Regions from separate parts of the Brevundimonas sp. T2-11 genome, predicted to be linked through region 1. Evidence: predicted binding sites of a transcription regulator. Region 1 holds the regulator's gene; the other holds the start of a gene.

What was found. The regulator LexA, encoded in region 1, represses DNA repair genes until DNA is damaged. The targets are predictions, from matches to a motif close to ATGTTCNCNANNTGTTCT.
Region 2: the regulator LexA is predicted to act here: its motif matches at 4,284-4,301, upstream of recA (recombinase RecA).

What each region holds. Positions count from the first base shown of each region.
Region 1 covers NZ_AP027920.1:1,685,038-1,696,008, forward strand. Annotated here, with positions in the region: gene trpE (anthranilate synthase component I) at 1-1,525, shown strand, start outside; gene ACZ5XO_RS08410 (hypothetical protein) at 1,522-1,710, opposite strand; gene ACZ5XO_RS08415 (anthranilate synthase component II) at 1,820-2,410, shown strand; gene trpD (anthranilate phosphoribosyltransferase) at 2,415-3,452, shown strand; gene trpC (indole-3-glycerol phosphate synthase TrpC) at 3,449-4,246, shown strand; gene ACZ5XO_RS08430 (hypothetical protein) at 4,324-4,812, shown strand; gene lexA (transcriptional repressor LexA) at 5,001-5,693, shown strand; gene ACZ5XO_RS08440 (ComEC/Rec2 family competence protein) at 5,674-7,650, opposite strand; gene gltX (glutamate--tRNA ligase) at 7,847-9,262, shown strand; gene gltA (citrate synthase) at 9,328-10,629, shown strand; gene ACZ5XO_RS08455 (RusA family crossover junction endodeoxyribonuclease) at 10,721-10,971, opposite strand, start outside.
Region 2 covers NZ_AP027920.1:2,594,670-2,605,640, reverse strand. Annotated here, with positions in the region: gene alaS (alanine--tRNA ligase) at 1-2,135, opposite strand, end outside; gene rraA (ribonuclease E activity regulator RraA) at 2,268-2,750, opposite strand; gene recA (recombinase RecA) at 3,106-4,185, opposite strand; gene ACZ5XO_RS12695 (CYTH and CHAD domain-containing protein) at 4,330-5,841, opposite strand; gene ACZ5XO_RS12690 (SDR family NAD(P)-dependent oxidoreductase) at 6,081-6,830, opposite strand; gene acs (acetate--CoA ligase) at 6,955-8,838, opposite strand; gene ACZ5XO_RS12680 (DcaP family trimeric outer membrane transporter) at 8,927-10,279, opposite strand; gene ACZ5XO_RS12675 (response regulator) at 10,452-10,971, shown strand, end outside.

The DNA.
Region 1 (10,971 bases):
ACAGGAAGCTGAACGCGCCGCGTTTGTCTCTGGCCTGAAATCAGGCCGCCCCCAGGTCGTCGTTCGTCGCCTGATCGACGACCTGGAGACGCCGGTTTCGGCCTTCCTCAAGGTCGGACACGGACGGCCCTACGCCAGCCTTTTCGAGTCTGTCGAAGGCGGCGCGGTCAACGGCCGCTACTCCTTTGTCACCCTGGCTCCCGACGTCGTATGGCGCTGCCGTGACGGTCAGGCCGAAATGGCGCGAGGCGAGGCTGTCCTCGCCGACCGGTTCACGCCCGAAGATCGCCCTGCGCTGGAGTCCCTGCGCGCCCTGATCGCCGCCACCCGTTTTGAGTTGCCCGACGATCTGCCGCCCATGGCCGCCGGCCTGTTCGGTGTCTTCGGTTACGACATGGTGCGCCTGCTGGAGCCGCTGGGCCCGGCTAACCCCGACCCGTTGAACCTGCCCGACGCCGTCATGGCGCGCCCGTCGCTGGTCGCCATCTTCGATTCGGTGAAGCACGAGATCGTCCTGATCGCCGCCGCCTATCCCGACAGCGGCGCAGATGCGGACACGGCCTTCGATGCCGCCATCGGACGCCTGGACGACTTCGAGGACCGCCTGCGCGGTCCCCTGCCGATCCAGCGTGAAGCCCAGCCGATTCCCGCCCCCGACTTCCACTCGCCGGTCGACGCCGCCGGGTTCGACGCCATGGTGGCCAGGGCCAAGGACTACATCACCGCGGGCGACATCTTCCAGGTCGTGCTGGCCCACCGCTTCTCTGCGCCCTGGAGCCAGGACCCGTTCGCCTTCTATCGGTCGCTGCGTCGCGGCAACCCGTCGCCCTATCTCTTCTTCCTCGACTACGTGGACTTCCAGCTGGCCGGGTCCAGCCCGGAAATCCTGGTCCGGCTGAAGGACGGCCGCGTGACCATCCGTCCGTTGGCCGGCACCCGCCCGCGCGGCGCCACGCCGGAACTGGACAAGGCGCTGGAGGTCGAACTTCTGGCCGATCCCAAGGAACGGGCCGAGCACCTGATGCTGCTGGACCTGGGCCGCAACGACGTGGGTCGCGTCTCATCGCCCGGCTCGGTCGAGGTGACCGAGAGCTTCGTCGTCGAGCGCTACAGCCAGGTCATGCACATCGTCTCCAACGTCAACGGCGCGGCTGATCCCAGGCTGGACGCGGTGGACACGCTTCTGGCCGCCCTGCCCGCCGGCACCCTGTCCGGCGCGCCCAAGGTGCGGGCCATGGAGATCATTGACGAACTGGAGACCGAGAAACGCGGCGTCGGCTACGGCGGCGGCGTGGGCTATATCTCGGCCAATGGCGAGGCGGACATCTGCATCGTCCTGCGCACCGCCATGTTCGCCCAGGACAAGATCTTCGTTCAGGCTGGCGCGGGCGTCGTCGCCGACAGCGATCCCGCCGCCGAATACGCTGAGACCCTGGCCAAGGCCCGCGCCCCGATGAAGGCGGCCGAGGACGCGTGGCGATTCACCGCGACCACTCGCGGCCAGGGCGCGAACGGCTCAGTCTAAGGATTGGAAACCGTGGAACCCTGGTCGAACGACACGCCGGGGCCCACGACCATGGTCCCCGCCAGCAACACCGCCGCCGTCGCGGCGAAGGCCGCCGCCGCCAGCAGGCGCAGCGGCTTGGGTTTTTCTGTGGTCGGCTCGTCGAGCAGGGCCTGGGCGTCGCGGATGGCTTCTAAGCGGGTCAAGACGGATTTCTTCCGATGGCGATGCTCCTGTATCGCGCGGACAGCTTAACGTCCGCTTTCAGTCCGCCTTCGCTTGGCGCGTCGTCCCTCCCGTCCTAAGAACCCTGCCATGATCCTCGTCGTCGATAACTACGACAGCTTTACCTACAACCTCGTCCACTACCTCGCGGAGCTGGGCGCCCAGACGCATGTCGTCCGCAACGACGACCTGACGGTGGAAGAAGCCTGGGCGCTGAAGCCCGAGGCCGTGCTGCTGTCGCCCGGTCCCTGCGATCCCGATCAGGCCGGCATCTGCCTGCCTATCCTGAAAACCGCGCCGCTGGACATGCCGATCTTCGGCGTCTGCCTGGGCCATCAGGCCATCGGCCAGGCGTTCGGCGGCGACGTGATCCGCGCCAAGACCCTGATGCACGGCAAGACCTCGCCGATCGAGCATGAGGGCCGCAGCCTGTTCAAGGGCCTGCCCTCGCCCTTCACCGCCACCCGCTATCACTCGCTGGCCGTGCGCCGCGAGACCCTGCCGGACGAGCTGGAAGTCACCGCCTGGACCGCTGACGGCGAGATCATGGGGCTGGCCCACCGCATCCGGCCGATCCACGGCGTTCAGTTCCACCCGGAATCCATCGCCACCGAGCACGGCCACGACATGATCGCCAACTTCCTCGATCTGGCGGGCGTCAAGCGACTGGCGACGGTCTGAGGCTATGGACGGTTTCAAGCCTCTGCTGGGCAAGCTGGTGGACGGGCATGTCCTGACCCCGGACGAAGCCCATGCCTTCTTCTCGGCCTGTCTGCGGGGCGAGCCGACCCCGTCGCAGGTCGCCGCCGCCGTCACCGCCCTGCGCATCCGAGGCGAGACGGTGGACGAGATCGTCGCCTTCGCCACCGCCATGCGCGAGGCCGCCCTGTCGCTGGATCATCCGTTTGACGATGTGATCGACACCTGCGGCACCGGCGGCGATGGCCAGCACACCTATAACGTCTCGACCGCCGCAGCCTTCGTTCTGGCGGGCGCGGGGCTCAAGGTCGCCAAGCACGGCAACCGCGCCATCAGCTCAAAGTCCGGCTCGTCCGACGTCCTGGCCGCCCTGGGCGTCAACCTGGACGCCACCATCCCGCAACAGGCCCGCGCCCTGGATCAGGCTGGCATCGCCTTCCTGTTCGCCCCCACCTATCACGGGGCCATGCGTCACGTCGGGCCAGTCCGGGCCGAGATCGGTTTCCGCACGGTTTTCAACCTCCTGGGGCCGCTTTGTAATCCGGCTCATGCAAATCGTCAGGTCATGGGCGTCTATGATCCAACCCTGCTGGAGCCCCTGGTCGAGGTGCTGGGCCGCCTCGGCGCGCGCCGCGCCTGGACCGTCCACGGTCAGGGTCTGGACGAGATGACCACCACAGGCCCGACCGAGGTGGCCGAGTGGAAGGACGGCGTTGTCCGCCGCTTCACCGTCACCCCCGCTGACGCCGGCCTGCCGCTGGCGACGCTGGACGATCTGCGCGGCGGCGACGCCGAGCATAACGCGGCGGCGCTGAAGGCCCTGCTGGCGGGCGAGCGTGGCCCCTATCGCGATATCGTCGTGCTGAACGCCGCCGCTGCCCTCGTCGTGGCCGACCGCGCCGCCGGCCTGCGTGAAGGGGCCGAACTGGCCGCCGCCGTCATCGACGACGGTCGCGCCGCCGCCGCGCTGGAAACCCTGGTGCGCGTCACCAACACCCCTATCGATCCTGACGAGGCCGCATGACCGACGTTCTGGCGAAGATCGCCGCCTACAAGCGCGAAGACGTGGCCGCCCGCAAGCTTGCGACCTCTCAGTCCGCCGTCGAGGCCCTCGCCGGCCAGGCGTCGGCCCCGCGCGGCTTCCGCTCCGCACTGGAACGCGTGGCCGAGGAAACCGGCCGCCCCGCCCTGATCGCCGAGATCAAGAAGGCCAGCCCGTCCAAGGGCCTGATCCGCGCCGACTTCGACCCGCCCGCCCTCGCGAAAGCCTATGAGCGCGGCGGCGCGACCTGCCTGTCCGTCCTGACCGATGGCCCCAGCTTCCAGGGCGACGACGCCTTCCTGGCCGCCGCCCGCGACGCGGTCGCCCTGCCCTGCCTGCGCAAGGACTTCCTGGTCGATCCCTGGCAGGTGGCCGAGAGCCGCGCCCTGGGCGCAGACTGCATCCTCATCATCCTGGCCATGGTCGACGACGCCCTGGCCGCCGACCTGCTGGCCGAGGCCGAACGATTCGGCATGGACGCCCTTATCGAGACCCATGACGAGGCCGAAATGGCCCGCGCCTGCAAGCTGGACGGCGACCTGGTCGGCATCAACAACCGATCCCTCCGCACCTTCGAGGTCGACCTCGACGCCACCGAGCGCCTGTCCATGCTCAGCCCCGTGAAAGCCCTGCTGGTGGCCGAAAGCGGCATCTTCACGCCCGACGACGTCGCCCGCGTCGCCGACGCCCACGCCCAGGCCATCCTCGTCGGCGAAAGCCTGATGCGTCAGGAGGATGTGGAGGCGGCGACGAGGACCCTGCTGTCACTGAGCTAGTGTCGGATATCGGCTTGGCAGGAAATGTCCGCAGTCGAACCGTTGCGGACATCCACTGCGTCCGCTCATATATCTAGATGACGATGTTCGATTTGCCGGCCGTTAGGATTCTTGTCGGTGCAACGCTGGTCTTGGGCGGCGGGTGCTTCGACGAGCACACGACCGAACAGCAACGGTTTGTCGCCCGAGATGGAAAAGGGCAGATCATCGCTACCGTGACCCTGGAGCAACCGCTCTCCGCTCACGACACCAGCCTTACCTTCGATGGCCCCCCTGAACCGGGACACACTGTTTTAGTCGAACCAATGACTTTCGAGGATGCAGGAACGTTTCAATGCCACTGGTCCAAGCTCATCACCATTTGCAAAACGGCTGAACAAGAGCCCGCCGAGACCCGCCTAGCGGCGGGTGGCTATGTCCGTCGGCTCGATGCTGAGACTGTCATTGTATCCGACGCGCCCGGCGGCGTTGCAGGCGATTTCGCGACTTTTCGTGATGGGCGTCTGATCGCGTTCGGAGTCCGAGACCAATCCGGCGCGACGCCTTGGCGATACGATGCGCTCTAGGTCCGCTTCCCACCCTTAGACGACATCCCGAGGGACTGCTTTGAGTGGCAAACCTCCCTGCCGATGGAAATCCTGCTGTCATTGGGTTTGACGACAACGTCCCCCGAAACCCGTCGAGTTGACATTCAGCAAGAACACTTACAGAACATCGACAACGGTTCACGCCTTGTTCTGGAAGCCCTGCGCCCATGCTCACCAAGAAGCAGCACGAACTCCTGATGTTCATTCACGAACGGATTCAGGAAACGGGCGTCTCGCCCTCCTTCGACGAGATGAAGGAGGCGCTGGATCTGGCGTCCAAGTCGGGCATCCACCGCCTGATCACGGCGCTGGAGGAGCGCGGCTTCATCCGCCGCCTGGCCCACCGCGCCCGCGCGCTGGAGGTCGTCAAGCTGCCGGAACAGGCCACGGCGGGCGCGCCGCGCGGCCATGCGGGCTTCAAGCCCGGCGTGATCGAGGGCGGCGGTCGCCCCAAGGCGGCCGAACCGGCCAACGACACGCGCGAACTGGCCCTGATGGGCAAGATCGCGGCTGGCACGCCCATCGACGCCATCGAGCATGAAACCGCCCGCTATCCGGTGCCCGAAACCATGCTGGGCGCGGGCGAACACTATCTGCTCGAGATCGAGGGCGACTCGATGATCGAGGCGGGCATCCTCAACGGCGACATGGTCATCATCAAATCGACCGCTGACGCCTCGTCCGGCGAGATCGTGGTGGCCCTGGTCGAGGGCGAACAGGCCACGCTGAAGCGCCTGCGCAAGAAGGGCGCCTCCATCGCGCTGGAGCCCGCCAACCGCAACTACGAAACCAAGATCTACGGCTCGGATCAGGTCGCGGTTCAGGGCAAGCTGGTCGGCCTTATCCGCCGCTATCACTGAAGTCGGGATCGGCCTGTCGGGTCCAGGGCCTCTGCCCCCTGACGTCCGCCGCCCACACCGCCTTCCAGCCCGCACCGACGCGCCACAGCTCGACCGAGCCGCCGCGCCCATAGTCTACGCCGTCCAGCACCAGCCTTTCGGCGCATGACGCCGGCAAGCTCAACAGCTCGGCGCGACTACTGACGACCTGCGACGAGCGGCACATCGCGTCCAACTGCTCGACCGAAGGCGGCTTCTTGCCCCACCACAGGGCGACCGGCCCGGCCTTGCTGGTTTCCGGCGCGCAGAAGGATCGCTTGCAGGACCAGCCTTCTTCCGGTCTCGGCGTCAGTTCCAGCCCACGCCGTCGCGACCACAGGTCCGCCGCGAACTGCCTTACGCCGGGCCGCACCACGACAGCCGCCTCTGCCTGACGCCAAGCCGCATTGGTCCCGCCGTCGCCGATCCACAGATCAGGCGCCGCCGGTCGCGGCCAGATCAGCACCGCCGCCGCCAAGGGCAGGCCCAGCCACCTCAACCGCCCGCGCCACAGGCAGATGAACAGGATGCCGAGGAAGGCGATCGGCAGGGCCGCCGCCGGTGCGCTGGCGATGGTCTGGACCGCCCCCGGCAGGCCCGCCGTCCAGTGACCGATGGCCAGCATCAGATCGACGCCCTTGCCCGCCAGCCACAGGAAGGGCGCGCCCAATCCCAAAGGCTCCAGCGCCGCGCCCAGCGCCAGGGCCGGCATCAGGATGAAGTCCGCGATCGGCGCCGTTCCCAGATTGGCCACCAGCCCATAGATGGCGGTGCGGTTGAAATGCTGCATGGCGAACGGACCCGTCGCCATGCCGGCCACCAGACTGGCGGTGCAGGCGACCAGCAGCCAACTGCCCAGCCGCTGCGCCGCCACGATGGGCCAGGGCGCGGAAATCTCCTTGATCCGGCGCGGCCAGACCTCGACCAGAGCGACCAGGGCCGCCGTCGCCGCGAACGACATCTGGAACCCCGGTGTGACGATGGCCTCGGGCTGCAACAACAGGACGACGAAGGCCGCCACCGCCAGGGCGTGCATGGTCACCGCCTGACGATCCAGCAGGATAGCGACGAAGGCGATGGAGGCGGTGATCGCCGCCCGCTCGGCCGGCGGCGGCGCCCCCGACACCGCCAGATAGGTCCCGACCGCGATCAGGCCCGCGACCGCCGCCACCTTCTTGCCCGACACCCTCAGCGCCAGCCACGGCCAGGCCGCAACGCCCAACCTCACAGCGAAGAAGACGAAGCCCCCGACAATGGCCATGTGAAGGCCCGAGATCGACAGGATGTGCGCCAGCCCGGAATCGCGCATGGCGTCCAGATCCTCGAGCCCGATCCAGGTCTCGTGCCCCGTGGTCATGGCGGCGGCGATCCCGCCGGTGCGCTCACCCAGCCGCGCCACGATCCGCTGCGCCAGAGCATAGCGCGCCGCATTGATCTTCATCGCCATACGCACCCGCCACGGCGGCTCAGGCAGGACCGTCGGTCGCGTTTCGCCGAGCGCGAACAGAGTCCCGCCCATGCCCTGAAAGAAAGCGTTGCGACCGAAATCATAGGCCCCCGGACTGGCCGGCGCCGGCGGCGGGTTCAGAATGCCATAGAGCCGCACCGCCGTCCCCGGCGCCGGGGGCTCGCCCCGCACCGTGGCCCGCAGCCGCACCGGCGTGGCCTCGGGCGTCAGCCCCCTGATCCGCACCGGCGCCACGACGATTCGCGCCCCGCGCTCGCCGGGGCTGTCGACATCCATGACCCAGGCCTCGACCACGGTCGGCTCTGCCAGGGCTGGCGCGATCGGCCCGCTGACCGCCTCGGTCCGCAGCTTGGCGACCGCCGCCCCGCCGCACAGGCAGGTCAGCATCAAAAGCAGCAGGGTCCAGCGCCGCGCCAGGCCGAACCGCCGCGCCATCAGCCACGCCGCGCTGCTCAGCACGGCCGCAAGCATCAACGGCCACCCCGCCGGTTCGCTCTTCAAGGTGAAATAGATCGCGCATCCACCGCCGAGAAAGACCGGCGTCCACAGCCTCCAGCGATCCACCTGGTCCGCAACCTCGGCGCGCGCCCCCTCAAGAACCCTTAAGGCAAGGCTTCGCTTTGGCGCGCGCGGGCGTATAAGGGCCTCCGCAACGGACCCTTCCTGAATGACCTCCCCCTCCTCGACTGTCGTCACCCGCTTCGCCCCCTCGCCTACAGGCTACCTGCATATCGGCGGGGCGAGAACCGCGTTATTCAATTGGCTCTACGCCCGGAGCCGGGGCGGCAAGTTCCTGATCCGCGTCGAGGACACCGACCGCGAGCGTTCGACCGACGACGCCGTCAAGGCCATCTTCGACGGCCTGTCCTGGCTGGAGCTCTTCGGCGACGAGGAGCCCGTCTTCCAGTTCGCCCGCGCCGACCGCCACCGCGAGGTGGCCGAGCAACTGCTGGCCTCGGGCCACGCCTATCGCGACTTCCTGACCGCTGACGAAACCAACGCCCTGCGCGATCAAGCCAAGGCCGAGGGTCGCGACTTCGTCTCGCCCTGGCGCGATCGCGAACCGAGCGTCGACGACCTGGCCAAGCCGTCCACCATCCGTTTCCGTCGTCCGCTGGATCAGGCGGTGACCGTCGATGACGCAGTGCAAGGCAGCGTGCGCTGGGAATCCTCGTCCCTGGATGATCTGGTCATCGTCCGCTCCGACGGAGCCCCGACCTACAACCTCGCCGTGGTCGTGGACGACCACGACATGGGCGTGACCCACGTCATTCGCGGCGACGACCACCTGAACAACGCCGCCCGCCAGAGCCTGATCTACGACGCCCTGGGCTGGACCCGGCCGACCTTCGCCCACATCCCGCTGATCCACGGCCCGGACGGCGCCAAGCTGTCGAAGCGTCACGGCGCCCAGGCGGTGCATGAATATGCCGAGATGGGCTATCTGCCCGAGGCCATGCGCAACTATCTGGCGCGCCTGGGCTGGGCTCACGGCGACCATGAGCTGTTCAGCGACGAACAGGCCATCGCGTGGTTCGACCTGCCCGGAATCGGCAAGGCGCCCGCCCGCCTCGACTTCGACAAGCTGGCCCACGTCAACGCCCACTGGATCCGTCTGGCCGAGGACGACCGGCTGGCCAAGCTGACCCTGGACGCCCACCTTACCGCCGGTCGCGCCCTGCAACCCGACGACGAGGCCCGCCTGTTGCGCGCCATGCCCTTCGTCAAGGACCGCGCCAAGACCATCCTGGAGTTGGCCACCCAGACCGAGTTCGTGCTGAAGGCGCGCCCGCTCACTCTGGACGAGAAAACCCGCGGTCTGCTGAGCGGTGAAGGCGGTGAAAGAATTTCACGACTCCGTGAACGGCTCCGTCTTTTCCAGAGCTGGGACGTTTTCGCCCTCGAAGCCGAGCTTAAGGCGTTCGCCGAGGAAGAAGGCGTAGGCTTCGGAAAAATTGGACCTTCCATGCGCGGCGCCCTGACCGGTGGCGCCGTGTCGCCTGACATTGCGAGAATTCTCGCCGCCCTGGGACGCGACGAAGGTCTGGGGCGCTTGGATGATGCGCTGCAACAGACTAAGTGAACACCCATAACCACGCAGGCTGGACGCCTCCCCGCGCCCGGCCCGAAGAAAAATAAGGGGCCTAGATGACTGAACAAGCGAAACCCGCCGGCACGGCGACCTTCACCTACGGCGACAAGAACGTCGAACTTCCTGTCCTCGCGGGCTCCACCGGACCGGACGTCATCGACATCCGCAAGCTGTATGGCGCGACCGGCGCCTTCACCTTCGACCCCGGCTTCACCTCGACGGCGGCCTGCGAAAGCGCCCTGACCTTCATCGACGGCGACGAAGGCGTCCTGCTGCATCGCGGCTATCCCATCGACCAACTGGCTTCGAAGTCCAACTTCGTCGAAGTCTGCCACCTGCTGCTGCACGGCGAACTGCCGACCGCCGCCCAGTACGAGAAGTTCGAAAACAGCATCACCATGCACACCATGTTGCATGCGCAGTTCGATCGCTTCTTCGAAGGCTTCCGTCGCGACGCCCACCCCATGTCGATCATGGTCGGCACCGTCGGCGCCCTGTCGGCCTTCTATCACGACAGCCTGGACATCCATGATCCGGTGCAGCGCGACATCTCTGCCATCCGCCTGATCGCCAAGATGCCGACCATCGCCGCCCGCGCTTACAAGTACCACATCGGCCAGCCCTTCATCTCGCCGCGCAACGACCTGTCGTACGCCGAGAACTTCCTGCGCATGTGCTTCGCCGTTCCGGCCGAGGACTATGTGGTCGATCCGGCTCTGGTGCGCGCCATGGACCGCATCTTCACCCTGCACGCCGACCATGAGCAGAACGCCTCGACCTCGACCGTTCGCCTGGCCGGTTCGTCGGGCGCCAACCCGTTCGCCTGTATCGCCGCCGGCATCGCCTGCCTGTGGGGCCCGTCGCACGGCGGCGCCAACGAAGAAGCCCTGAACATGCTCAAGGAAATCGGGACGCCGGACCGTATTCCCGAGTTCATCCAAGGCGTTAAGGACCGCAAGTACAAGCTGATGGGCTTCGGCCACCGCGTGTACAAGAACTATGACCCGCGCGCCAAGGTCATGCAGCAGTCGGCGTATGAAGTGCTGGCCGCGACGGGGCGCGAGAACGACCCGCTGTTCCAGGTCGCCAAGGAACTGGAACGCGTCGCCCTGTCGGACGAGTACTTCACCTCGCGCAAGCTGTTCCCGAACGTTGACTTCTATTCGGGCATCACCCTGTCGGCGATGGGCTTCCCGACCACCATGTTCACCGTCCTGTTCGCCCTGGCCCGCACCGTGGGCTGGATCTCGCAGTGGCAGGAAATGATGGCCGATCCGTCGCAGAAGATCGGTCGCCCGCGTCAGCTCTACACCGGCCCGACGCAGCGCGACTACGTGCCGATCGAACAGCGCGGCTAAGGCCGTGTCGGGGTCGAGGAGATTTCGTCTCCTGACCACGGCCCAAAAAGAATGAAGACGCCGGGGCGAAAGCTCCGGCGTTTTTCTTTGCCTATTTCCTCGGAAACACCCGGATCGTGATCCGCTCGCGCTCGCCTTCGTTCCGTTCGACCAGCAGACGGGCGACCTGGCTGTCGTCGTGGAACAGATAGCCCTTGATGGCGTCCAGCAGGGCCTTCGCCAGGTTATCCAGGTCCATCCATGGCGCGTCGCCGACATGCTCCATGGTGATCTCGACGACGTAGTCGCCCCAGGCCGGGCACGCGCTCCACTCCTTGCGGAAGAACTCATAGGCCAGCGGCT
Region 2 (10,971 bases), 910 kb from region 1:
CGGCGTGCCGCCTCGCCGGTCAGGGCCTCGACGCGGCGCACGCCGGCGGCCACGCCGCCTTCCGAGACGATCTTGAACAGGGTGATGTCGCCGGTGCGGAAGACGTGGGTGCCGCCGCACAGTTCAACCGAATAGGCGCCGGGACCGTTCAGGGCGCGGCCGATGGTCAGGACGCGGACCTCGTCGCCGTACTTCTCGCCGAACAGGGCCACGGCGCCGGCCGCGATGGCGGCGTCCGGCGTCATCAGCTCGGTCGTGACCGGGACGTTCTGGCGGATGACGGCGTTCACCTCGTCCTCGACGCGGGCGATCTCCTCGTCCGTCATCGGGGCGTTGTGGCTGAAGTCGAAGCGCATGCGCTCGGCGTCGACCATCTGGCCCTTCTGGGCGACGTGGGCGCCCAGGACGTTCTTGACGGCGGCGTGGAAGAGGTGGGCGGCCGAGTGGTTGGCGCGGGTGGTCGGGCGCGAGCCTTCCTCGACCGTGGCGGTCACGGATGCGCCGGTCGCCAGGGAGCCCTGGGTCACCTGGACCGTGTGAACATGCAGGTCGCCGCCGTGCTTCTTGGTGTCCAGGACGCGGCCTTCGCCGCCGCTCCAGACGAAGGCGCCCTTGTCGCCCGCCTGACCGCCGCCTTCGCCGTAGAAGGGGGTCTTGTCCAGCAGGACCTCGACCGTTTCGCCGGTCGCGGCGGACGCAGCCTCGGCGCCGTCCTTGACGATGGCCAGGACCTTGCCCTCGCCGGTTTCGGACTCATAGCCGGTGAACTCGGTGCCGCCGTGCTGGTCGCGCAGGGCCAGCCAGGCGCCGGCCGAGGCCGTCTGGCCCGAGCCCTTCCAGTGCTCGCGCGAGCGGTCGCGTTGCTCGGCCATGGCGCTCTCGAAGCCGTCGACGTTGACGCTGAAGCCGCGACGGCGGGCTTCGTCCTGCGTCAAGTCCAGCGGGAAGCCGTAGGTGTCGTACAGGGTGAAGGCCGTCTGGCCGTCCAGCATGTCGCCGGCCTTGAAATCGGCCGTCGCCTGATCGAACAGGTTCATGCCGCGGCCGAGCGTGGTGCGGAAGCGGATCTCTTCCTGCTTCAGCGTGTCCTCGATGAAGGCCTGGGCGCGGCCCAGTTCCGGATAGGCCTCGCCCATTTCCTGCACCAGGGTCGGCACCAGACGGTGCATCAGCGGATCGGCGGCGCCCAGCAGGTGGGCGTGGCGCATGGCGCGGCGCATGATGCGGCGCAGGACATAGCCCCGGCCCTCGTTCGAGGGCGTCACGCCGTCGGCGATCAGGAAGGCGGTCGAGCGCAGGTGGTCGGCGATGACCCGGTGCGACGGGGCGCGCTCGCCCTCGGCCTTGGTCGAGGTCAGCTCTTCCGAGGCGTTGATCAGGCTCTTGAACAGGTCGACTTCATAGTTGGAATGAACGCCCTGCAGGACGGCGGCGATGCGCTCCAGACCCATGCCGGTGTCGACCGACTTCTTGGGCAGTTCGCGAACGATCTCGTCGTTCTCCTTCTCGAACTGCATGAAGACGTTGTTCCAGATCTCGACGAAGCGGTCGCCGTCCTCGTCGGGCGAACCGGGAGGACCGCCGAAGATGTGGTCGCCGTGGTCGTAGAAGATCTCGGTGCAGGGGCCGCACGGGCCGCTGTCGCCCATGGCCCAGAAGTTGTCGTTGGTCGGGATGCGGATGATCTTCTCGTCCGCGAAGCCGGTGACCTTCTTCCAGATGTCGAAGGCCTGATCATCGGTGTGATAGACGGTGACCAGCAGACGCGCAGGGTCCAGGCCGAACTCCCTGGTCAGCAGGGTCCAGGCGCTCTCGATGGCGTGGTCCTTGAAATAGTCGCCGAACGAGAAATTGCCCAGCATTTCAAAGAAGGTGTGGTGACGCGCGGTATAGCCGACGTTGTCCAGATCGTTGTGCTTGCCGCCGGCGCGGACGCATTTCTGCGAAGAGGTGGCGCGCTTGTAGGGCGGGACGGCGGCGCCGGTGAAGTAGTCCTTGAACGGCACCATGCCGGCGTTGACGAACAGCAGGGTCGGGTCGTTCTGCGGCACCAGCGGAGCCGACTGCACCTTCTCGTGGCCGTCGGCCGCGAAGTAGTCGAGGAAGGTGGAGCGGATCTGTTTCAGGCTGGTCATGGCGTATCGCTCTAAGGAATTCGGGCGCGCGGGGAGAATATCGGAACGGGCGTCATATAGGGATTTTGCGCCGAGCGCATCATTGGCGCGTGATCGCGTGCGTCGGCGCGCGCTTTTCCGGCCGGGCGGGCTCTAATCGTGCAGGCGATGCGGCGTGACGATGACCCCGTCCGCGTCGGCGTAGAGCCAGTCGCCGGGGGTGAAGATGACGCCGCCGAAGGCGGTGGGGATGTCGATCTCGCCGATGGCGTCGCGGTCGGCGCGCAGGGGGATGGTGCCGACGGCCTTCACGGCGATCGGCATGGTGTCGATGACGCCGCTGTCGCGGATGGCGCCATGGACGACGATCCCGGCCCAGCCGTTGTCGATGGCGAGCTTGGCCAGGTTGTCGCCGACCAGGGCGCGTTTCAGCGAGCCGCCGCCGTTGACCACCAGCACCGCCCCCTGACCAGGGCGCTCCAGCGCCTGCCGGACCAGGGCGTTGTCGTCCAGCACGCTGAGGGTGCGGATCGGGCCGTGGAAGGCCGCCGTCTGACCGAAGCTGCGGAAGGGGATGTGGCAGACCTTCACCACGTCGGGGTGGGCGTCGCAGAGGTCGGCGGTGGCGGTGGACATGGGGAGGCTCCGGTTCTTCGCGGCCAAGTTTGCCCGGCGGGGAGGGGGAGGAACAGTCGGGACGGTGAGAAAAGAGGCGCGACTTCCTCTGGTCATGCGGGGATGTCGCTGACCGGCCCCCTTCCCCCTTGATGGGGGAAGGGTCGGGGATGGGGGTGTGGGCGTCGCCATTTATCGAGCCGTGTGTCACCCCCACCCAACCCTCCCCCATCAAGGGGGAGGGCTCAAATTTCGTCTCCAAACAAAAAAGAGGCCCGCCCGATTGCTCGGGCGGGCCGGCTCCGTCCGACCGACCCCGCGGGGTCGGTAGGCGGGTCGCGGGGACGACGGACGGAAGCGGTGTCGGAGGGCTGGATCAGCCCTCCAGATCTTGACCTTCATCAGGCTCGGGCGCGCCCAGCATGTCGTCGGCGATCTTGGCCGTGGACTGGCGCACGGCCTTCTCGATGGCGGCGGCCATGTCGGGGTTGTTCTTGAGGAACTCCTTGGCGTTCTCGCGGCCCTGACCGATGCGGGTGGAGTCGTAGGAGAACCAGGAGCCCGACTTCTCGATGATGTTGGCCTTGACCCCCAGGTCGATGATCTCGCCGATCTTGGAGATGCCTTCGCCGTACATGATGTCGAAGATGACCTCGCGGAACGGCGGGGCGACCTTGTTCTTCACGACCTTGACGCGGGTGGTGTTGCCGACGACCTCGTCGCGGTTCTTGATCGCGCCGGTGCGGCGGATGTCGAGGCGGACCGAGGCGTAGAATTTCAGCGCATTGCCGCCCGTCGTCGTTTCCGGCGAGCCGTACATGACGCCGATCTTGTGACGGATCTGGTTGATGAAGAGGACGATGCACTTGGACTTGGAGATCGAGGCCGTCAGCTTGCGCAGGGCCTGGCTCATCAGGCGGGCCTGAAGGCCGGGCAGGCTGTCGCCCATCTCGCCCTCGATTTCAGCGCGGGGCGTCAGGGCGGCGACCGAGTCGACCACCACGATGTCCACAGCGCCCGAGCGCACCAGGGTGTCGACGATCTCCAGCGCCTGTTCGCCGGCGTCGGGCTGCGACACCAGCAGGTCGTCCAGGTTCACCCCCAGCTTTTGCGCATAGACCGGGTCGAGCGCATGCTCGGCGTCGACGAAGGCGGCCACGCCGCCCTTCTTCTGGACCTCGGCCACGGTGTGCAGGGCCAGCGTCGTCTTGCCCGAGGATTCCGGGCCGAACACCTCGATCACCCGCCCGACCGGCAGACCGCCGATGCCCAGCGCCATGTCCAGTCCCAGCGAACCGGTCGAGACGCTCTCGATTTCGTTCACCTGCCCGGCCTTGCCGAGCTTCATCACCGAGCCCTTGCCGAAGGCGCGATCGATCTGTGCGATCGCCGCCTCAAGAGCGCGTTGCTTTTCGCCGTCTTCTTTACCCACGAGCTTCAATGCCGCCTGTGCCATTGGTTTTCTCTCCCTTGCCATGATTCCATTCTGGGCTTTGGGAGAGACCCGCCAGGACCCGCTCCCTCTGTGAGGCGGACTATGTGCATGGTTTGTTCTGGTTCACAAGATGTTCTCATTTGCGCGATGAGAACAAAATGCGATCTACGACCGATTTTGACGTGACCGGCGCCCGGTCCAGAAGGCGCGGGCGTCGTGAAAACGCCCACAGGCCTGGACCGTGGCGGCCAGCAGGGCGGCCTCGTCGCGCTCGCGTCGGCCGATGACGCGGCCGGCGGCGAAGGCCACGCTTGCGTCGTCCAGGGCGGCCTCGCCGGGGATGCGGTCGCGCGCCACGGCCAGATCGTTCAGTGCGCCGAGTTCGTCCTGCAGCCGTTCCAACGCCTTCAGGTAGCGGGGCCTGCGGCGACGGGCGGGGAAGAGGTCGGCGAAGAACTCGGCGGCGTAGCGCAGGCGTTTGGCGCGGATACGCAGGTGGTGCCGGGCGTCGGCGTCCAGATCGGTCAGGTCACGGGCGCGTTTCTCGACCTGATGGTGCAGCCGATCGAGGGCCTCGGCTGCGAAGGGGGCGACGGGGCCGTCCGGCAGGGGCGCCGTCTCGATCCAGGCGGTCGTCTCCAGCATCAGCAGGGCGTAGCGCGGCGAGGCGACGGCCTTGAGCACGCGATCATAGGCCTGACTCCGCATGGTCAGCAGGTGGCGCCCCAAGGGGGCCAGGTCGGGCGACGGCGCCTCGAGCGCGGTCGGGTGGAAGATGTCGCGGATGAAGACGTCGAGGTCGCGCGCGGCGTCGGCCTCATGCGCCAGCCACTTCAGTTCCGCCTCGATCCTCTCGCGATCAGCCTCTGCCAGCAGGGGCTTGAAGACGCCGACGGCGGCGCGCAGGCGGCGCAGGCCTACACGCATCTGATGCACGGCCTCGGGGCGGCGCACGACGCGCAGCAGTTCGGCGTTGGCCGAGACCTGGGCCAGACAGGCCATGGCGATGCGGCGGAAGGCGGTCGCGGTTGTCGCGTCGGGCGACAGGGGCGTGGCGACAGCGCGGCGCGGGCTGCGGCTGATCCCGTCGGCCAGCCGCCAGCCGCGCTCGGCCTTGCTCTCGAACACCGGAACGATGGCCAGGTCGCGCGCCAGCCGCCGGGCCAGGCTGAACAGGGCGGCGGATTCGCCCGCCTTCAGTTCCAGTTCCAGTTCATAGATGGGCTCGCGTTTGTCGTCCGCCGACAGCTCGCCCGCGTCGAAGGCGACCTCGATCCGGGCGCCCTCCCAGTCGACCATGCGGACGCGACGCACGACCGTGGTGGCGAAGCGGGGGGACAGGTCGTCGCGGCGGCCTTTCAGCAGCCTGTGGGCGGGGGTGATCTTGAGCGCGGCGCGGTCCAGCGCCTCGGAGACGACGGGAGCTTCCCATTCGTCGCGGGCGGTCTGGCCGGGGGCGGTCTGGCGCTTCAGGGTCTGGACGAAGCCGTCGGGCGTGGTCCGCACCCTCAGGCCGCACCCCGCCGCGCGCAGCACGCCGTCGGGGGTGTCGAAATAGACCGAACGCAGCGACTGGCTGGTCTGCGGCCCCTGCAGCGCCGGATGCCCCGACAGACGCACGACCGCGCCGGGGCCGAGCCGGAACTTCAGTTCGGTTTCGGTCGCGGACGAAGCCATGGGGGGGATTGTAGGCCTCTCGGCGTCATCCCGGAAGCAGCGAAGCTGGAGGGCGATCCTCCCCTGCGCAGCGGGGGAGGGGGACCATGCGCAGCATGGTGGAGGGGGCGAGATCGGGGACGGTGTTGCGAAAGCTGGGAGGAGGCGGCGTGCAGCGGATTGCGGGCGGTGTTTGCATCCGCCCCCTCCACCGCCTGCGGCGGTCCCCCTCTCCCGTGAACGGGGGAGGATGGGAGGTTTTAGTCCCGCGCCACCTGGAAGCCGGCGAAGGACTGGCTGACCGGCATCAGCTCCAGCGCATTGATGTTCAGGTGCGGCGGCAGGGTGGCGACCCAGAACAGGGTCTCGGCGATGTCCTCGCCCGTCATCGGCTGGGCGCCGCCGTAAAGGGCGTCGGAGGCCGCCTGGTCGCCGCTGGTGCGGACCAGGGTGAACTCGGTCTCGGTCATGCCCGGCTCGATGGAGGTGACGCGCACGCCCGTGCCGTGCAGGTCCGAGCGCAGGCCCAGCGAGAACTGGCGCACGAAGGCCTTGGTGCCGCCATAGGCGTTGCCGCCCTTGTAGGGATAGGTCGCGGCCACCGAGCTGATGTTCAGGATGGCGCCCTTGCGCGCGATCAGGCGCGGCAGCAGGCGGCGCGTGATGGTGACCAGACCGGTGATGTTGGTGTCGATCATCTGACGCCACTGATCCAGATCGGCGTCTTGCGCGGCGGCCGTGCCCAGCGCCAGGCCGGCGTTGTTGATCAGGACGTCGATGTCGCGGAAACCCTCGGGCAGGGCGTCCAGAGCGGCGTCGATGGCGGCCTCGTCGCGGATGTCGAAGGCGAGGGGATGGACCACGTCGGCGCCCAGTTCGGCGACCAGTGCGTCCAGACGCGCGGCGCGGCGGCCGGTGGCGATGATCCTCCAGCCGGCCGAGGCGAAGCGGCGCGCCGCCGCCTGTCCGATGCCCGCCGTGGCGCCGGTGATGAGGACGGTTCCGCTCATGATCTGCTCCTGTTCGCTGTCGGGGCTGTCTAGCGCCGCCGCAGCCCAGGCTCAAATGACGAAACGGCCGACGCCCTTTTCAGGAACGCCGGCCGCTTGCTCCGGGGAGAGCAGGGGAGGGTCGTCAGGCGGCCCGGTTCTTCACCAGGTCGTCGACGACCGAAGGGTCGGCCAGGGTCGAGGTGTCGCCCAGGGCGCCGATCTCGTTCTCGGCGATCTTGCGCAGGATCCGCCGCATGATCTTGCCCGAGCGGGTCTTGGGCAGGCCCGGCGCCCACTGGATCACGTCGGGCGCGGCGATGGGGCCGATCTCCTCGCGGACCTGGGCGACCAGGGCCTTGCGCAGGGCGTCGGTGGCCTCGACCCCCTTGTTCAGGGTGACATAGGCGTAGATGCCCTGACCCTTGATGTCGTGGGGGAAGCCGACCACGGCGGCCTCGGCCACGTCGTCGTGCAGGACCAGGGCGCTCTCGACCTCGGCCGTGCCCATGCGGTGGCCCGAGACGTTGATGACGTCGTCGACCCGGCCGGTGATCCAGTAGTAGCCGTCCTCATCCCGGCGGCAGCCGTCGCCGGTGAAATACTTGCCCGGATAGGTCGAAAAATAGGTGTCGAAGAAGCGCTGGTGATCGCCATAGACGGTGCGCATCTGGCCCGGCCAGCTGTCGGTGATGCAGAGGTTGCCCTCGGTCGCACCCTCCAGCACGCCGCCTTCGGCGTCGACGATCTGCAACTCGACGCCGGGCAGGGGCTTGGTGGCCGATCCGGGCTTGAGGTCCGTGGCGCCCGGCAGGGGCGAGACGAGGACGCCGCCGGTTTCCGTCTGCCACCAGGTGTCGACGATGGGCAGGCGGCCGTCGCCGACCACCTCGTGATACCAGCGCCAGGCCTCGGGATTGATCGGCTCGCCGACGCTGCCCAGCAGACGCAGGGACTGGCGGCTGGTCGATTTCACCGGGGCGTCGCCTTCGCGCATCAGCGAGCGCAGGGCCGTGGGAGCGGTGTAGAAGATCTCGACCTTGTGCTTGTCGATGACCTGCCAGAAACGGCTGACGCTCGGATAGTTGGGCACGCCCTCGAACAGCAGGGTCGTGGCCCCATTGGCCAGGGGGCCATAGACGCCATAGGAGTGGCCGGTCACCCAGCCCACGTCGGCGGTGCACCAGAAGACCTCGCCGGGGCGGTAATCAAAGACCAGTTCGTGGGTGTAGCTGGCCCAGAACAGATAGCCGCCGGTGGTGTGCAGCACCCCCTTGGGCTTTCCGGTCGAGCCCGAGGTGTAGAGGATGAACAGCGGGTCCTCGGCCTGCATCGGCTCGGGATGGCAGCTGGTCGTGACCTTGGCCGCCTCGGTCTCATAGTCCAGATCGCGGCCCTCGACGAAGCCCACGTCGGCGCCGGTGTGGCGGATCAGCAGGACGCCGTCGACGCCCGAAACCTTTTCCAGCGCCTTGTCGACATTGGCCTTGAGCGGAACCTTTTTGCCGCCGCGGCAGCCCTCGTCTGCGGTGATGACGAAGGTCGAGCCGCAGTCCTCGATGCGCCCGGCGATGCTGTCGGGCGAGAAGCCGCCGAAGATAACCGAGTGGACCGCGCCGATGCGGGCGCAGGCCAGCATGGCGTAGGCGGCCTCGGGGATCATGGGCAGATAGATGGTGACGCGGTCGCCCTTCTGGACGCCGTTGGCCTTGAGCACATTGGCCATGCGGCAGACGCGTTCATGCAACTGGCCGTAGGTGACGTGCTCGCTGTCGGTCGGCTCGTCGCCTTCCCAGATGATGGCCACATCGTTTTCACGGTGAGGCAGATGGCGGTCGATGCAGTTGGCCGAGACGTTCAGCACCCCGTCCTCGAACCAGCGGATGCGGAAGTCTTCCTTGTTGAACGACACGTCCTTGATCTTGGACGGGAAGGTCATCCAGTCGAGGCGCCTGGCCTGTTCGCCCCAGTAGGCGTCCGGGGTCTCGCGCGCCGCGATCCGGGCCGCGTCATAGCCGGCGCGGTCCATGTGGGCGCGGGCGGCCAGGTCGGCGGGGACGGGATAGATTTCCGGATCAGTGGACACGCGTTTCCTCCAGTCTCGTTCTTTTTCTTGGTCAGAAGCCGTATTTGGCGAACAGGATCAGACGGGTCATGTCGCCGTCCAGTCCCGATTCCAGCTTGCGGTCAGCGAACATCAGTTCGGCTCCGACATCAAACGCCGTGACCGGCGACCAGATCAGGTTGGCGTGGAGGCTCTGGGCCGAGCGGTTGGCGCCCGTCCCGGTCAGCAGGACGTCGTTGTCCACGCGCTGGGCCGACCAGATCAGGCTGGAGCGCCAGCCCGGCGTCCAGACGTGGCGATAGGCGGCGAACCCGGCCAGCACGCCGATGGCGTCCAGCTGGCTCGAGGCGTCCAGCACCGCATCGTTGGAGAAGTTCAGCCCGACGTAGCGACCGATGCCCTCGCCTCCGGTCAGCATCAGGCGGATGTCGTCCCGGGCGCCGACCTTGACCTTGGCCGATGCCGACAGACCCCAGCCGACAGCCGTGTCGTCGATATTGCTGGCCGGGTTCTCATACTTGAGCTGACGCAGCAGGCCTGCGAACTGAAGATCGCCCCAGGGACGGCTGATCGCATAGCGCGCGGTCAGGTCGGGCAGGCTGCTGTCGTCGGCGATCACGCGGGCGCCGCCATTGAAGGGGGTAACGGTGGTCTCGGGGTTCTCGACCGCGATCGAGAAGGGGCCGCGGGTGTAACGGACCTGGACCTGACGGGCGAAGACCGTGCCCTCGGCGGCGCCGACGAAGTCGGCCGATTCCGGCAGGACGGCGGTGTTCTGGAAGTTGGTCCACTCCTGACCGATCAGCCAGTTGTCGATGGTGACGAAGGCGCGGCGCAGGGCGGGGGTCGAGGCGCTGGTGATGCGCTGGTCGCCGGTTCCGGGCAGGCTCTGGAAGTCCATTTCCAGACGCGTTCCGACCTTGTGGCCGCCGACCAGACCGTCGGTGGTCAGCCAGAAGCGGGTCTGGCGGGCGTTGAAGTCCATCGCCGTGTCTTCATCGGCGCCGCCGACCGGGATGGAGCCGGGCAGGTGATAGTCGCGCAGCAGGTCGCCGTTGGCCGGGTCGCCGCCGGAGTAGTTCGAGGCCGTGGCGTCGACCTTGATGAAGCCGCCGAACTTGACCGTGTGGTCGCCGATGCGGAAGCCTTCCTCGCGCGTCGTGGTCGAGACGGGCGTCGGCGCCGGCGGCGCGGCCGGGCGGGTTTCCAGACGGATGATGTCCTGCGCTTGCGCACTCTGCTGCGTGCGCGCGGCGGCGACCTCGGACTTCAGGCTGTTCAGTTCGGCTTCTAGCTGGGCGATGCGGGCCTCGAGGGCCGCATTGGCGTCCTGCGCCCAGACGGCGCCGGGCGCGAACAGGAGCGCAGCCGCAGCCGCGCCGCCGAGCAGACGGAATCTTCCCATGTCATGTCCTCCCGGGTTCATCTGATGCGAACCTCGAGACGGCAGCATTCCGCGCGAGGGCGGTATGCGGCCATTAGCCATTGGTCTAGTTTCGACCAAAGTCGAGGCGCGGCATGGTGTCGTCACAGCGCGGCCTCGACCCGAAAAAGAAGCGCGCGCGGGAAGGATTTTCATGGATCGCATCGTCGTCGCTGACGACCACCCTCTGTTTCGGGCGGCGTTGAGATCGGCCGTCGAAAAGGCCGCGCCTGGCGCCGTGATTGCGGAATGCGCCAGTCTGGCCGAGGTTCTGGCGACGCTAGGCGAGGGCGCGGCCGACCTGCTGCTGCTGGACCTGAAGCTGTCGGACAGCGAGGGCATGGGCGGCTTGACCCGCATCCGCGCGGACCATCCCGCCGTGCCGGTCGCCGTGGTCTCGGCCAGCGAGGAGCCGCCGACCGTGCGCCGCGCCCTGGCCCTGGGCGCCGCCGGCTTCATCCCCAAGTCCGCCGCCCTGCCGGTCATGGTCGAGGCCATCGAGGCCATCCTGTCCGGCGACAGCTGGGCGCCCGACGTGGGCGAGGCCGGGGCGGACGAGGGCGACCTTGAGGCCCGCATCGCCAGCCTGACGCCGTCGCAGCTGCGCATCCTCGAAGGACTGAAGGCCGGACGCCTGAACAAGCAGATCGCCTTCGACCTCGGCGTCACCGAGG